DNA from 2 places in the Tepidimonas sp. HKU78 genome. Region 2 is predicted to be linked to the other one. Evidence: predicted binding sites of a transcription regulator. Region 2 holds the regulator's gene; the other holds the start of a gene.
What was found. The regulator NrdR, encoded in region 2, represses ribonucleotide reductase genes. The targets are predictions, from matches to a motif close to CACNANATNTNGTG.
Positions count from the first base shown of each region.

Region 1: ACPYIS_RS07320 (ribonucleoside-diphosphate reductase subunit alpha) is a predicted target of NrdR. The motif match lies at 5,971-5,984, and genes of this name have one in related genera.

Region 1 covers NZ_CP187547.1:1,453,188-1,461,412, reverse strand. The annotation lists gene ACPYIS_RS07355 (multicopper oxidase family protein) at 1-921, shown strand, start outside; gene ACPYIS_RS07350 (cupredoxin domain-containing protein) at 905-1,435, shown strand; gene ACPYIS_RS07345 (DUF411 domain-containing protein) at 1,432-2,157, shown strand; gene coq7 (2-polyprenyl-3-methyl-6-methoxy-1,4-benzoquinone monooxygenase) at 2,172-2,846, shown strand; gene ACPYIS_RS07335 (OsmC family protein) at 2,873-3,325, opposite strand; gene ilvA (threonine ammonia-lyase, biosynthetic) at 3,571-5,166, shown strand; gene ampD (1,6-anhydro-N-acetylmuramyl-L-alanine amidase AmpD) at 5,227-5,844, shown strand; gene ACPYIS_RS07320 (ribonucleoside-diphosphate reductase subunit alpha) at 6,027-8,225, shown strand, end outside.
Region 2 covers NZ_CP187547.1:85,850-94,074, forward strand. The annotation lists gene ACPYIS_RS00430 (ComF family protein) at 1-129, shown strand, start outside; gene trmL (tRNA (uridine(34)/cytosine(34)/5-carboxymethylaminomethyluridine(34)-2'-O)-methyltransferase TrmL) at 140-652, shown strand; gene ACPYIS_RS00440 (MaoC family dehydratase) at 640-1,095, opposite strand; gene ACPYIS_RS00445 (ParA family protein) at 1,167-1,784, opposite strand; gene ACPYIS_RS00450 (DUF1841 family protein) at 1,853-2,287, shown strand; gene ACPYIS_RS00455 (transglycosylase SLT domain-containing protein) at 2,904-3,812, shown strand; gene glyA (serine hydroxymethyltransferase) at 4,029-5,273, shown strand; gene nrdR (transcriptional regulator NrdR) at 5,280-5,729, shown strand; gene ACPYIS_RS00470 (sensor histidine kinase) at 5,698-6,738, opposite strand; gene ACPYIS_RS00475 (riboflavin synthase) at 6,898-7,533, shown strand; gene ribBA (bifunctional 3,4-dihydroxy-2-butanone-4-phosphate synthase/GTP cyclohydrolase II) at 7,556-8,225, shown strand, end outside.

The DNA.
Region 1 (8,225 bases), 1.4 Mb from region 2:
TACGAATTCGTCGCCCGCCGCCCCGGTACGTTCATGTACCACCCCCACGCCGACGAGATGGTGCAGATGGCCATGGGCATGATGGGCTTTTGGGTCACCCACCCCAAGGGCCGACACCCCTGGATCGCCGACGTCGATCGCGACTACTGCTTCTTGCTCAACGCCTTCGACGTCACGCCCGGAGCGCGCACGCCCAACGTCAACACCATGCTCGACTTCAACATTTGGGCCTGGAACAGCCGCGTCTTTCCCGGCATCGACCCGCTGGTGGCGCGCCTGGGCGAGCGGGTGCGGGTACGCGTCGGCAACCTCACCATGACCAACCACCCCATCCACATCCACGGCATCGAGTTCGAGGTCACCGGCACGGACGGCGGCCCCACGCGGCCCGAATCGCGCTGGCCCGAGGTCACGGTGGACATCGCGGTGGGCCAGATGCGGCAGATCGAATTCATCGCCGACGAGGAAGGCGACTGGGCCATGCATTGCCACAAGAGCCACCATACCATGGGTCCGATGGGGCATGGCGTGCCCACCATGATCGGTGTCGACCACCGCGGGCTGGTGCACCGCCTGCAGCGGCTGGTGCCCGACTACATGGTCATGGGCGAGCGCGGCATGGCCGACATGGGCGAGATGGAAATGCCGCTGCCCGACAACACCGCCCCCATGATGACGGGCCGCGGCCCCTATGGCCCGATCGAGATGGGCGGCATGTTCACCACCCTGAAGGTGCGGCGCGACCTGGCACCCGGCGACTACCGGGACCCGGGCTGGTACCGACAGCCGCCCGGCACCCAAGCCCGGCCCGCTGCCAACGTGGCTGCCCCGGCCGACGCGCGGTCGCCGCAGCCCGCGCCCGCCGCTGCCCCCTACGACGCCCGCAAACCCCAAGGAGCTCACCATGGTCATCACCATTGAACGTCTGGCGGCACTGGCGCTGGCCGCTTGGCTGCCCTTGAACGCCGCCGCCCACGGCCCCCAGGGCCACCACGGCAGCCATGGTGCCCCCGCGCGCGCCGCCATGCTAGCCGAGCAAAAGCCCTGGGGTATCGCTGGCGATCCGGCCCGCGTCAGCCGCACCATCGAGATCCGCATGAGCGACGACATGCGCTTCACCCCCGACCGGCTGACCGTGCGCGAGGGCGAGACGGTGCGGCTGCGCGCGGTCAACCGTGGCCGCGTCCTGCACGAAATCGTCATCGGCACGCCCGAGGAACTCGCCGCCCACGCCGAACTCATGAAAAAACACCCGGGCATGGAACACGACGAACCGTACATGGCACACGTGGCCCCGGGCCAGACGGGCGAGATCGTGTGGCATTTCAACCGCCCCGGTGACTTCGAGTTCGCCTGCCTGATACCGGGCCATTTCGAGGCCGGCATGGTCGGACGTATCCGGGTCGAACCCGCGCAGAAGGGGAACACGCGATGAGACGACGCGACTGTCTCAGACTGAGTGCTGGCTGGATCGCCGCCAGCGCCGCGGGGTTGGCGCTCGCACAAGCGCCCGAAGCCCCGCAGGTGGAGGTGTGGAAAGACCCCAACTGCGGCTGCTGCAACGACTGGATTCGCCACCTGCAAGCGCACGGGTTTCGGGTACGGGCGCACGACGTGGGCAACACCGCCGCACGCCAGCGGCTCGGCATGCCCCAGGCGCTGGGTTCGTGCCACACCGCGCGCGTGGGGGGCTATGTGATCGAGGGCCACGTGCCCGCCAGTGACATCCAACGGCTGTTGCGCGAGCGTCCGGCGGCGCTGGGACTGGCCGTGCCGCGCATGCCGGTCGGCAGCCCCGGCATGGACGGCCCCGAGTACGGTGGCCGCCGCGACCCGTACGATGTATTGCTGGTGCAGCGCGACGGCACTACCCGGGTCTATGCCAGCTACCACCAGACACAGGCACCGACCGCTGCCACACCGGGGGTGGAGCCCGGTTGGGCCGACGGCGAGGTGCGTCGCCTCGACCCGAGCGCGGGCAAGATCACGCTGCGCCATGGCGAGATCGCCGAGTTGGATATGCCGCCCATGACCATGGCCTTTCAGGTGCGTGACCCGAGTATGCTGCAAGGCCTGCAAGTGGGAATGAAAGTGCGCTTTCGCGCCCAGAAACACCAGGGCGCGTATGTCGTGACCGAGATCAAACCCGCGCCATGACGGTTTGGGCTAGCATGCTTGCCATGACGACCGTGACCGACGCCTTGCTCATCACCGCGGACAACGCGCTGCGTACGCTGCTGGCCCCGCACCACGCGGCACGCCCCACACCGGGTGCCGCGTCGGGGCAACGTAGCGAGGCGGCGCCACTGTCGCCCGAGGAGCGGCGCTTGTCGGGGGCGCTCATGCGCGTCAACCACGTCGGCGAGATCTGCGCCCAGGCACTCTACACCGGCCAGGCGCTGGCCGCGCGCTTGGGACCGGGCGACGCCCGCACGCGCGAGCGCACGGCCCGCCATCTGGAGGCTGCCGCGCAGGACGAAACCGACCACCTGGCGTGGTGTCAGCAGCGGCTGGACGAACTGGGCGACCGCCGCTCGCTGCTGTGCCCGCTGTGGTATGCCGGGGCGCTCGCCATCGGCCTGGGTGCCGGGCTGGCTGGGCGCGGCATCAGCCTGGGCTTCGTGGTGGAGACCGAGCGCCAGGTCGAGGCTCACTTGGACGGCCACCTGGAGCGCCTGCCCGTGCCCGACCAGGCCTCACGCGCCATCGTGGCGCAGATGAAAGCGGACGAAGTCCGCCACGCACGCGAGGCGCAGCAGGCCGGCGGGGTCGAGTTGCCGGCCCCCGTCAAATGGGTCATGCGCGCCGCCGCCAAAGTCATGACCACGGTCGCGCACCGGATCTGACGCCGGCGCTCTGGCACCGCTGCCCGTCAAGCGACGTCGACCACCTCGTAGCTGGTGGTGATGGCGGCCGTTTTGCCCAGCATGATGCTGGCCGAGCAGTATTTTTCGTGACTCAGCGCGATGGCGCGCTCCACCGCAGTGGCCGGCACGCCCTTGCCGTGCACCACGAAGTGCATGTGGATGGCGGTGAACACTTTGGGGTCGGTCTCGGCGCGTTCGGCCTTGAGCTGCACCTGGCAGCCGCGCACGTCGTGGCGGCCCCGGCGCAGGATCAGCACCACGTCATAGGCGGTGCAGCCACCCGTGCCTGCCAGCACCAGCTCCATCGGGCGTGGGGCCAGATTGGCGCCACTGGTCTGCGGCTGGGCGGGGTCGACCGCGCCGTCCATCGCCACCACGTGCCCGCTGCCCGTCGCGGCCACGAAACCCATGTTCGAGCCGGCACCCAGGGCGCCGGTCCAGGTCACCGAGCATTCCATACGACTGTCTCCAGAACGACACGAGCACCGCCTCGTGACGCCAAAAATGTTGCACCGCAATATCAGCCAGCTATAATAGAGGGCGTGGGCGACGCGAAAAGCGCTCAGCCTCCAACGGTTGTCTCCTCTGCCCTCTATGGGTGGTTCCAAGCCCAGGCATCGCGCCTGGGCTTTTTTTTGAACACCGGCGGCGGGCCGCAGCGCCGACGGCACCTTATGATAGACGCAACGCTCACGTCATCGTCATGCCCGCCAAAGCCCCTCCATCTCACCCTGCTCTAGGCTCGGCCACCGAATTGACCCCGGCCGACTATCTGAAAAAGATCGTCACCGCGCGCGTATACGACGTGGCGCGCGAGACACCGCTGGAGCCCGCGCGCCATCTCAGCCGCCGCCTGCACAACAAGGTGCTGCTCAAGCGCGAGGACCAGCAGCCGGTCTTTAGCTTCAAGTTGCGCGGCGCCTACAACAAGCTGGCGCACCTGTCGCCCGAGGAGTTGCAGCGCGGCGTCATCTGCGCCTCGGCTGGCAACCATGCGCAAGGGGTGGCGCTGGGCGCGCACAAGCTGGGCGCGCGCGCAGTCATCGTCATGCCCACCACCACGCCACAGGTCAAGATCGACGCCGTGCGCGCGCTCGGTGGCGATGTGGTGCTGCACGGCGACAGTTACTCCGACGCGGCCCAGCACGCCACCGCGCTGGCCCAAGCGCAGGGGCTGACCTTCGTGCACCCCTTCGACGACCCGGACGTCATCGCTGGCCAGGGCACCATCGCCATGGAAATGCTGCGCCAACTGCAGGGCCTGGGGTCGAACCGGCTCGATGCCGTGTTCGTCGCCATCGGCGGCGGCGGCCTGATCGCGGGCGTGGTCAACTTCTTCAAGGCGGTGCGACCCGACATCCGCGTCATCGGCGTGCAAATGAGCGACTCCGACGCCATGCTGCGCTCGGTGCGCGCGGGCCAACGGGTGCAGCTGGATGAAGTCGGGCTGTTTTCCGACGGCACCGCGGTCAAGCTCGTGGGTGAGGAGACCTTTCGCATCGCACGGGAACTGGTCGATGACTATGTCACCGTCGACACCGACGAAGTGTGCGCCGCCATCAAGGACGTGTTCGTCGACACGCGCAGCATCGTCGAGCCTGCGGGCGCGATGGCGGTGGCAGCGATCAAAAAATACGTCGCCCAGCACAAGACGCGGGGTGAGACGTACGCCGCCATCCTGTGCGGCGCCAACATGAATTTCGACCGCCTGCGCTTCGTGGCCGAACGCGCTGAGGTCGGCGAAGAGCGCGAGGCGCTGTTTGCCGTCACCATTCCCGAAGAGCGCGGCAGCTTTTTGCGCTTTTTGCAGGCCATCGGCAGCCTGCCCGGCGGGCCGCGTAACGTCACCGAGTTCAACTACCGCATCCATGACGCGCAGCAGGCCCACGTCTTCGTGGGCCTGACCACGCACGGCCGGGGCGAGAGCGCCAAGATCGCGGCGGCCTTCGAAAAGCACGGCTTTGCGACGCTGGACCTCACCCACGACGACCTGGCGCAAGAGCACATCCGGCACATGGTCGGCGGTCACTCGCCGCTGGCGCAGGACGAGCGGCTGCTGCGCTTCGTCTTTCCCGAACGGCCCGGCGCGTTGCTGAAGTTTCTCACCCTCATGCGCCCGAGCTGGAACATCAGCCTGTTCCACTACCGCAACCAGGGCGCCGACTACGGCCGCATCCTGGTCGGCCTGCAGGTGCCCCCAAAGGACGACAAGGCATTCCAGCGCTTCCTGCGCGAACTGGGCTACCCCTACGTCGAAGAAACCGACAATCCCGTGTACCGGTTGTTTTTGCGCGGGTGATTCCACTCCCAACTCGTTCCAGCTCAACCAACTGGTGCGCTGATCCGCCCCGAGGAGTGCATGATCCCTCTCGCACCCCCCGACCACCCCGCCCCCACCGAGGGCACGTGGCTGGCCCAGGCACGCTGGGTGCCGTCGCCGCACCACGGCCCGCGCCCGCCCGGCGCGTCGCTCGATTTGATCGTCGTGCACTCGATCAGCCTGCCGCCCGGCGAATACGGCGGCGCCGCGATCGAGCAGCTCTTCACCGGCACGCTTGACTGGGAGGCGCACCCCTACTTTCAGCGCATCCGCGGGCTGGAGGTGTCCAGCCACTTCCTGATCCGGCGCGACGGCGAGCTCGTGCAATTCGTCGCCTGCGAGCGCCGCGCCTGGCACGCCGGCGTGTCGCAGTGGCAGGGGCGGGCCAACTGCAACGATTTTTCCATTGGTGTGGAGCTGGAGGGGTTGGAAGGCGACACCTTCGAACCCGCACAGTACGACGCACTGGCCGAGCTGTGCCATACCTTGCGCGCGCGCTGGCCCACCTTGTGCGCGGTGGCGGGCCACGAACACATCGCCCCGGGCCGCAAGCGTGACCCGGGCCCCGGCTTCGACTGGGCACGCCTGATCGCGCTGACCGGCTGGCCCGCGCACGCCTTTGCCAGCACCGCAGGCGCGGCCCCCATGCCGCGCTAGTCGTCCCCTCCGGGGCAACCCGAGGATATCGGCGGGGCGTCGAGATTGAAAAATTTTCGCGCCTGGCCTCTTGTCCCGCCCGCCATGCCCGCTACACTAGCGGTAGTGTTTTTTCTCAACGACGGACACTAGATCTAGTGTTTCGCCGTCGTCCCTGTGGACATCACCCTCAGCGAGGCTCCATGCAGACCACCCTCTCCACCCCCCCGTCCGGCGCCAGCGTCGCGGCCGTGCCCGAGGCCGCCCGCCCCCTCCCCGCCGGCACGTTGCCGCACTACCAGATCATTCGGCGCAACGGCGCCGTGGTGCCATTCGAGCCCAGCAAAATCGCCGTCGCGATGATGAAGGCCTTCTTGGCCGTGCACGGCCCGCAGGGCGCCGCGTCGGCCAGCGTGCGTGAGACGGTCGATCAACTCACGCAGGCGGTCGTGCGCGCGCTCATGCGCTCGCGCCCTGGCGGTGGCACGTTCCATATCGAAGACGTGCAAGACCAGGTCGAGCTGGGCTTGATGCGCGGCGGCCACCACGAGGTCGCGCGCGCCTACGTGCTGTACCGCGAGCGCCGGGCGCAAGAGCGCGCCGCCAAAGCCGCACAGGCGCAGCCGGTGCAGCCCGTGCTGCATGTACTCGACCGCGGTGAGCGCCGCCCGCTCGACCTGGCGCAACTCAAGGCCTTGATCCACTCCGCCGTCGAAGGGCTGGGCCCGGACGTGCAGGCCGAACCCATCGTCGCCGAGACGCTGCGCAACCTCTACGACGGCGTGCCGCTGGAAGAGGTGCACAAGGCCGCCATTCTGGCCGCGCGCACGAAGATCGAAACCGACCCCGACTACACCTACGCCACGGCGCGCCTGCTGCTGCACACCATCTACAAAGAGGTGCTGGGCGAGGAGGTCACGCATGCGCAAATGCACACGCGTTACGCGGAGTATTTCCCCGCCTTCATCAAAAAAGGCGTGGAGGCGGAGCTGCTCAACCCCGAGCTGCTCACGTTCGACCTACAGCGGCTGGGCGCGGCGCTCAAGGCCGAGCGCGATCTGAAATTCGACTACCTCGGTCTGCAAACGCTGTACGACCGCTACTTTCTGCACGTACGCAAGCAACGCATCGAGCTGCCGCAAGCGTTCTTCATGCGCGTGGCCATGGGCCTGGCGCTCAACGAAATCGACCGCGAAGCGCGTGCCATCGAGTTCTACGAAGTGCTGTCGTCGTTCGACTTCATGAGCAGCACGCCCACGCTGTTCAACAGCGGCACGCTGCGTTCGCAATTGTCGAGCTGCTACCTCACCACCGTCCCGGACGATCTGGAAGGCATTTACGACGCCATCAAGGAAAACGCGCTGCTGTCCAAATTTGCCGGCGGCCTGGGCAACGACTGGACGCGCGTGCGCGCGCTGGGCAGCCACATCAAGGGCACCAATGGCGAGTCGCAGGGCGTGGTGCCGTTCCTGAAAGTGGTCAACGACACCGCCGTCGCTGTCAACCAGGGCGGCAAGCGCAAGGGCGCGGTGTGCTGCTATTTGGAGACCTGGCACCTCGATATCGAAGAATTTCTGGAGCTGCGCAAAAATACCGGCGACGACCGGCGCCGCACACACGACATGAACACGGCGAACTGGATTCCAGACCTGTTCATGAAGCGCGTGATGGAAAACGGCATGTGGACGCTGTTTTCGCCTTCCAGCGTGCCCGATCTGCACGACAAGGTCGGGCGCGCGTTCGAAGAAGCCTATCTCGCCTACGAAGAAAAAGCCGCGCGTGGCGAAATCCAACCCAGCAAGCAGGTGCGCGCCGTCGACCTGTGGCGCAAGATGCTGACCATGTTGTTCGAGACCGGGCACCCCTGGATCACGTTCAAGGACCCCTGCAACATCCGCAGCCCACAACAGCACGTCGGCGTGGTGCATTCGTCCAACCTGTGCACCGAAATCACCCTCAACACCAGCGACACCGAAACCGCGGTGTGCAACCTGGGCTCGATCAACCTGGCTCAGCACCTCAAAGACGGCCCCGCGGGCAAAGAACTCGACCACGACAAGCTGCAGCGCACCATCACGGTGGCCATGCGCATGCTCGACAACGTGATCGACATCAACTACTACGCCGTCAAGAAAGCGCGCGACTCCAACCTGCGCCATCGACCGGTGGGCCTGGGTATCATGGGCTTTCAAGACGCGCTCTACGAGCTGCGCATCCCCTATGCGTCACCGCAGGCGATCGAATTCGCCGACCGGTCGATGGAGGCGGTGTGCTACTACGCCTATTGGGCCAGCAGCGACTTGGCGGTGGAGCGCGGTCGGTACTCGACCTACAAAGGCTCGCTGTGGGAGCGCGGCATCCTGCCGCCCGACAGCTTGGACCTGCTGGCGCAAGAGCGCGGC
Region 2 (8,225 bases):
GTGTTGGTGGTCGATGACGTCATGACCACCGGCGCCACGCTGCGCGCGGCCACGCTCGCGCTGCTCGACGCGGGCGCCACCCGCGTCAGCGCCCTCGTCGTCGCCCGCACCCCACCCCGCGTGGAATAATGCGCGCCCCATGTTTCGCATCGTTTTGGTCGCGCCCGAGATCCCGCCCAACACCGGCAACGTGATCCGCCTGTGCGCAAATACCGGCTGCGCGCTGCACCTCATCGAGCCACTCGGCTTTTCGATGGACGACCGGCTGCTGCGGCGCGCGGGGCTGGACTATCACGAGTATGCCAACGTGCGCCGTCACGCCTCGTGGGGCGCGTTCGTCGCCGCCGAACGTCCCGACCCGCAGCGCTGCTTCGCCCTCACCACACGCGGCACGCGCACGCCCCACGAGGTGGCATTCGCGGCGGGTGACTGGTTGGTGTTCGGGGCCGAGTCGTGCGGGCTGCCACCGGCGGTGCTGGAGACTTTTGCGCCCGAACGGCGCCTGCGCCTGCCCATGCGGCCGGGGCAGCGCAGCCTGAATCTGTCCAACGCGGTGGCCGTGGTCGCGTACGAGGCCTGGCGGCAGCTGGGGTTTGCCGGCACGGCCCCGCCTGCACCCACGGGCGGTGCCGCCAGCGCTCAAACGACGTAGCGCAACAGCAGCTCGGCCACGCAGGCGGGCTTGGGCTGCCCCTCGATCTCGACCGTGGCCAACCAGCACAGGTGCGCCCCGCCAGACGTCAACGGCTCGAACGACTGCAACTGCAGGCGCGCGCGCACACGCGCCCCCACCCGCACCGGGGCCGGAAAGCGCACGCGGTTGACGCCGTAGTTGATCACCAGGCGCACCCCACGCACGTCCACCGCCTCCGCCATCCATCGGGGCAGCAACGACAGCGTCAAAAAGCCGTGCGCGATGGTGCCGCCGAATGGCCCGTTTGCGGCTCGCTCGGCATCGACGTGGATCCACTGGTGATCGTCCGTTGCGTCGGCAAATCGGTTGACGCGTTCCTGGGTCATGGGCAGCCAGTCGGTGACCGCCACTTCGGTGCCGACGGCCGCTTGCAGCGCGTCGAGGGATTCGAAGACTTTCATGCCCGCCACTGTAGCCGCTTCGCGCGACGCCCCCGTGACGAACGCGCGACACGCGCGTGCACCGACACCACCTAACGCGCGTCCACCCAGTCCAGCAGCGGCTGCCACTGCGCCAGCTCGCGCTCGACCTGCGGCGGGCGCACGTCGAACAGCGTCAGGCCCTGCGCCGACAAGTGGCGATACACCTGCGCCTCGCGCACGAAACCCGCCACCGGCACCCCCAACCCGTCCAGATAGGCCCGCAGCTGCTGCGCCGAGCGCGTGCGCTCGTCCACGCGCATGCCCACCACCGCCACCCGCAAACCATCGCGGGCACGCTCGCGCACCACTTGCAAAAAATCGTGCGTGGCAAACATGTCGAACACCCCGGGCTGCAGCGGCACCAACAGGGTGTCGGCGCGGCGCAGCACCTCGCGCAGGCGTTGACCGTGCAGGCCCGCAGGCGTGTCGAGCACCACGTGCGTCGTGCCGCGCGGGGGCTTGAGCGTCCCCCCCGCACTCGCATCCCACCCGGCAATGTGGCGCGCCGCCGCCGGCCGCAGCGCGAGCCAGCGCGCACAGCTCTGCTGGCGGTCCACGTCGCCCAGCATCACCCGGCGGCCACAACGGGCCCAATACCCGGCAATGTGGGTGGCCAGCGTCGTCTTTCCGACGCCGCCTTTGGGGTTGGCAATGGCAAGCACGGGCATGCGGGTCCTCTCCATGCCGTCCATGGAATGACGCCACATGGTAGCCGATGACGAGCGACAATCGCGGGATGTTCACGCCATCGCAAGCCGACGTGCGCCGTTTTTTTTGCGGTGCCTTTGCCAAAGGCCGCGCAGGCCAGCCGCTCGAGCCGATCGAGACGCTCGCCTACGAGTGGATGCTGCGCCACCCCGAGTACCACGCCGAGTTGGATGACCTGGAAGGCGCCCTGCGCTCGATGGCCGAGGCCGACCCCGCGCGCGACAACCCGTTTTTGCACCTGTCGATGCACCTGAGTATCAGCGAGCAATGCTCGATCGACCAGCCCCCGGGCATTCGGCAGGCGGTCGAGCTGCTGGCCGCGCGTCGCGGCTCGCTGCATGCCGCCCACCACGAGGTGATGGAGTGCCTGGGCCGCATGCTGTGGGAGAGCCAACAGAAAGGGCGAGCGCCCGACGGACACGCGTATCTGGCAGAGGTGCGCCGCCGCGCCACGGCCGACTGACGACACGCCGCCACCCTCGAGCGCGAGCACCCCAACGAAAAGGCCCCGTCGGGCTGCACCCGTCGGGGCCTTGGCACGACCCAGTCGTGCCGGGCGAGGCAGCGCGGAGGGTCATGTCGCACGCTGCCGGAAGCAAGGGATTGCTCCCATCATGCTGGCCAGGCCTGGGCGTGACCACCCGGGCGGGCCCGTCGCTCCGGACGGGGCGGGATGCCCTGAGTAACCGGAGACGACGTCTGTACTGTACGGCAGTCGCGAGGCCCGCGCACGCCAATTTTTTTCATGGCTCACCGGCTGTTCATTGCCCCAGGAAAACCCCGATTCCCATCGCCGCCCTCCGCTTACTGCGCCGCAGAAAAACAATATTGGTTATAAAAAGCTGCTCTCTAAGTATTGACTTGGTATGTCGAGGGCCCTACCATCGCGCCCAACGACTAGGGTCAACCCTAGGTTGGGTGCGGCCATCGACCCCGCACCGCTGCCCCGACCGCCATGGCGAGTGGGGCCAATCGACCGCCGATGCCACGCATCGGCGCCATGGACGGCGTGTCCGCCCGCCACCCAACCGGGAGCGGCTGGCGCGGACCGCCGCGGACAACGAACAAGGAGTGTGTGCATGACGACGTGCATCGACACCCCGGGCGCTTTCGCCGCCGGCCCGCGGGCCGGGGCCAACCGCCCGACCCCCCCACATCGCGTGGGGCACCGATGGATGCGGCTCTGGCGCGCGGCGAGTCACGGCTTGGCGGCGCTGGGCGTGGGCGTCCTGGCCATCGTAGCGCTGCTGCTGGCGCAGCCCCAGCTGCGCGCCCAACTCGAACGCGGTATGGCCGACTGGCTGCTGGAACGGCACGCCGCGCTGACCCTCGGCGCCGAAATACCCGCCTCGGCGGCAGCCGACCGCCCCGCGGCGATGGACCCCCAGGCACTGCCCCCCGAGCAGCAGCGTGTGGCGCAGTGGTTGGCGCGCAAATACCGTGTCGCCAGCGAACCGCTGGCTGCGCTGGTAGCCGAGGCGCACCAGGTGGGCCGTCAGTTGCGGCTCGATCCGGCGCTGATCCTGGCCGTCATGGCCATCGAGTCGCGTTTCAATCCCTTTGCCGCCAGTCCTTTCGGCGCCCATGGGCTGATGCAGGTCCACACCCGCGTACACGCCGACAAGTTCGATGACTTGGGCGGCACGCTGGCCGCCTTCGACCCGCTCAGCAACCTGCGGGTGGGTGCGCAAATCCTGCACGATGCCATCCGAACGGCAGGCTCCGTACCTGGCGGCCTGCGGCTGTACGTGGGCGCGGTCAGCGTCGATGCGCGCGACTATATCGTCAAGGTGATGGCGGAGCAGGAGCGGCTCAAACGCGTCGCCGCCGGCCAACAGGTGGGCTTCACCGCCTCGATGCCGCTGCCCCCGGGTCTGGTGGTGGACGCTGCGGCACAGGAAGAGACCAATGGCGCCCTGCCGTTGCGAATCGGAGGTGAGCCCACCCCAGACGACGCGCCACCGGCGAGGGGGACGCGACCGTCCTGATAGAATTTGCCGCGCGCGCGACTGGCGATAGGTCCGGCAGCGGCCTTTCCGGGAAGGCCGCCACGCCGCCAACCGACGTGGGGCTCACCACGGGGAAGCGCGCAGCCGCACGAACGCGTCTTCACGACGTGGCCAGCGCGGCGGTCTGCCGTTCGCCTGGGCAACCCGTGTGACAAACCGCCGCACCCGGGTGCAACGCCGCCGACAGGACTGCCCATGTTTGACCGCAATATCCTCATCGAACAGACCGACCCCGAGCTCTGGGCTGCCATCCAGGCCGAAAACGCCCGCCAAGAGCAGCACATCGAGCTGATTGCCAGCGAAAACTACGCCTCGCCCGCCGTCATGGCAGCGCAGGGCACCCAGCTCACCAACAAATATGCCGAAGGCTATCCCGGCCGGCGTTACTACGGTGGTTGTGAGCACGTGGACGTGGCCGAGCAGCTCGCCATCGACCGCGTCAAGCAACTCTTCGGCGCCGAGGCCGCCAACGTGCAGCCCCATTGCGGCGCCAGCGCCAACGAGGCGGTGTTCCTCGCCTTCCTCAAGCCCGGCGACACCATCATGGGCATGAGCCTGGCCGAGGGCGGCCACCTCACGCACGGCATGGCGCTCAACATGAGCGGCAAGTGGTTCAACGTCGTGAGTTACGGCCTCAACGAGCGTGAGGAAATCGACTACGACGCGATGGAGCGAAAGGCGCACGAAACCCGGCCCAAGCTCATCATCGCCGGGGCCAGCGCCTACAGCCTGCGCATCGACTTCGAACGCTTCGCCCGTGTGGCCAAAGAAATCGGCGCCATCTTCATGGTGGACATGGCGCACTACGCCGGCCTGATCGCGGCCGGCGTCTACCCCAATCCCGTGCCGCACGCCGACGTGGTCACCTCCACCACGCACAAGAGCCTGCGTGGCCCGCGCGGCGGCATCATCCTGATGAAGGCCGAGCACGAAAAGGCCATCAACAGCGCCGTCTTCCCCGGCCTGCAAGGGGGGCCGCTGATGCACGTGATCGCTGCCAAGGCGGTGGCCTTCAAAGAAGCGCTGAGCCCCGCGTTCCGCGATTATCAACAGCAGGTGGTGCGCAACGCCCAAGCCATGGCCGAGGCACTGCAGGCGCGCGGCCTGCGCATCGTCAGCGGCCGCACCGAAAGCCACGTGATGCTGGTCGATTTGCGCGCCAAGGGCATCACCGGCAAAGAGGCCGAGGCCGTGCTGGGACAAGCGCACATCACGGTCAACAAAAACGCCATCCCCAACGACCCGCAAAAGCCCATGGTCACGAGCGGCATCCGTCTGGGCACACCCGCCATGACGACGCGCGGCTTCCGAGAGGCCGAGGCGCGGCTGACCGCCAACCTGATCGCCGACGTGCTCGACGATCCGCACAATCCGGCCACCGTCGAGCGCGTGCGCGCGCAGGTCGCCGAGCTGACGGCGCGCTTCCCCGTCTACGGCTGACGCGCCATGAAGTGCCCCTTCTGCGGACACGCCGACACCCAGGTGGTGGAGACGCGCGAGTCCGACGATGGGGTATTCGTGCGCCGCCGCCGCCGCTGCGCCGGCTGCGAGCGGCGCTTTACCACCTACGAACGCGCCGAGGTCACCTTTCCGCAAGTGGTCAAGAAAGACGGGCGGCGCGTCGACTACGACCCCGCCAAACTGCGCGCCAGCATGGCGCTGGCGCTGCGCAAGCGACCGGTGAGCACCGAACGGCTCGATGCCGCCGTCGCCCGCATCGAAGAAAAACTGCTGGCCGAGCCCACGCGCGAGGTGCCCGCGCAGCGCATTGGCGAATGGGTGATGGAGGAGCTGCGCCAGCTCGACCAAGTGGCGTACGTGCGCTTTGCCAGCGTCTACCGCAGCTTCGAGGACGTGGACGCCTTCAGGACACTGATCGACGAGGTGCGCGGCTGACAGGGTCGCGGGCGCGGATCGGCAGTCGCACCTGGGCCACGAACTCACCCTCGGACTCGTACACGCGCAGCCGCGCTTCGGCGTCGTACAGCAAGTCCAGCCGCTCGCGCAGATTGGCCAGCGCCAGCCCATTCCCCCGCGCGCCTGGTGGTGCCTGCGGCGGCGGGAGCGGGTTGCGCACGAACAGCACCAAATGGTCGTCGTCGCGAAACGCCTCGACAGTGACGCAGCCCCCCTCCTCGCGGGGTTCAATACCGTGGCGCACGGCATTCTCGACCAGCGGCTGCAGTGTCAGCGGCGGCAACAAGGCATCGTCGGGGGCGGTGTCGACCTGCCACGCCAGCCGCAGCCGATCACCCAGGCGCACCTGCTCCACCGCCAGGTAGGCACGCGCCAATGCCAGCTCCTCACGCAAGGGCACGAGAGCCCGGGGCTCGGTGAGAAGGGCACGGTAGAGGTCGGCCAGGTCCTCCAGCATCGCTTCGGCGCGCCCGGGATCGCGGCGGATCAGCGTCAACACGCCATTGAGGCTGTTGAACAGAAAGTGTGGCCGCATGCGCGACTGCAGCGCCAGCAACCGGGCCTCAGCCAGCGCGGGCGACAGGCGCTGGTGCCGCCAGTCGAAATAGCCCACCACGGCCAGCCACACGGCCAGCGTCGCCACTACCACCGTGGCCAGTGGCGGCACCGTCAGGCCCAGGCGCTGCAGCCCGAAACGCCACAGCAACGCCACCACCACCGCCAGCAACGCGGTCATCCAAAGAGCCCGCAGGGGCGGCAGACGGCGCAGCCACGGCGCCAACCATGCCAGTACACCCGTGACCGTCAGCAGCACGGGTTCGTACAGCGCGCCCTCCCTCCACCAGCCCGTCCACGCGTGCCCACGCATCGGGGCCTCGATCGCCCACCACAGCAGCCGCAACCCCTCGGCCAGCAGCAGCAGCCGCAGCAACACCCCCAGATTGCGAAAATCCGGTACCGTCAAACGCGCGGTGGGTCGCTGGCGCATGGTGTGGGGTCGACGCGATGTTGGCAGCATAGAAACTGGCCGCGTGCCACCGGGCACGCCGATCGCTGCCGCGCCGATGGTAACGCCGTCGCCCCGTTGCAGGTGCGTGTACGCCAACGAGGCGCTGTCGTACGTGCGGAAGCTGCGACAATCGGGGCCATGTTTACCGGCATCATCACGCACGTCGGGCGCATCGAGGCATTGCACCCGTTGGGCTGCGGCCCGGATCATGGCCTGCGGCTGCAGGTGGCGGCCACCCCGGACTACCTCGACGACGTCGGACTGGGCGACAGCATCGCGATCAACGGCGCGTGCATGACTGTCACCACGCTCGATCGGGCGGGGGGTGCCTTCACCGTGGACGTCTCGGCCGAGTCGCTGGCCCGCACCACGGGGCTGGACCAACCCGGGCCCGTCAACCTGGAAAAAGCGCTGCGCGCCACCGACCGGCTGGGTGGCCACATCGTCAGCGGCCACGTGGACGGGGTGGGTACCGTCACGCGGCTGGAGCCGGTGGGCGAGTCGTGGACACTGGGCGTGCTCGCACCGCCCGTGCTGGCCAAGTACTTGGCCTATAAGGGCTCGATCACGGTCAACGGCGTCAGCCTAACCATCAACCAGGTCACCGACCGCCCCGACGGGTGCGAAGTCACCATCAACCTCATCCCGCACACCGTGCAGCACACCACGCTGGGTACATTGGCGGCTGGATCGCGGGTCAATCTCGAGATCGATATGATGGCGCGTTACGTCGAACGCATGCTCTCGCTCGGCGCCACGCCGGCGTCGGCGTGACGGCGACGGCGCGATCTACCCTATGCACACCCCTGCTTGCGCCCCCTCTGCTGGCCCGGCCGAGGCCGTGGCCCCCATTTCACCGGTCGACGACATCGTCGCCGAGTTGCGCGCCGGGCGCATGGTCATCCTGGTCGATGAGGAAGACCGCGAAAACGAAGGCGACTTGGTGCTCGCCGCCGATCATGTCACGCCCGAAGCGATCAATTTCATGGCCAAGTACGGCCGCGGGCTGATCTGCCTGACGCTGACGCGCCAGCGCTGCGAGCAGCTGCAGCTGCCGCCCATGGTGCCGCGCAACGGCACCAAGATGGGCACGGCGTTTACCGTCTCCATCGAAGCGGCCGAAGGCGTGACCACCGGCATCTCGGCCGCGGACCGGGCGCACACCATTCGCGTCGCCGTCGCCCCCAACGCACGCCCCGACGATCTGGTGCAACCCGGGCACGTGTTCCCGCTGCAGGCGGTCGATGGCGGCGTGCTGATGCGCGCTGGCCACACCGAAGCCGGCTGCGACCTCGCCGCCATGGCGGGCTGCACGCCAGCCGCGGTGATCTGCGAGATCATGAACGACGACGGCACCATGGCGCGGCTGCCCGATCTGCAGCGCTTTGCGGCGCGGCATGGGCTCAAGATCGGCACCATCGCCGATCTGATCGAATACCGCAGCCGCACCGAAAGCCTGGTGCGCC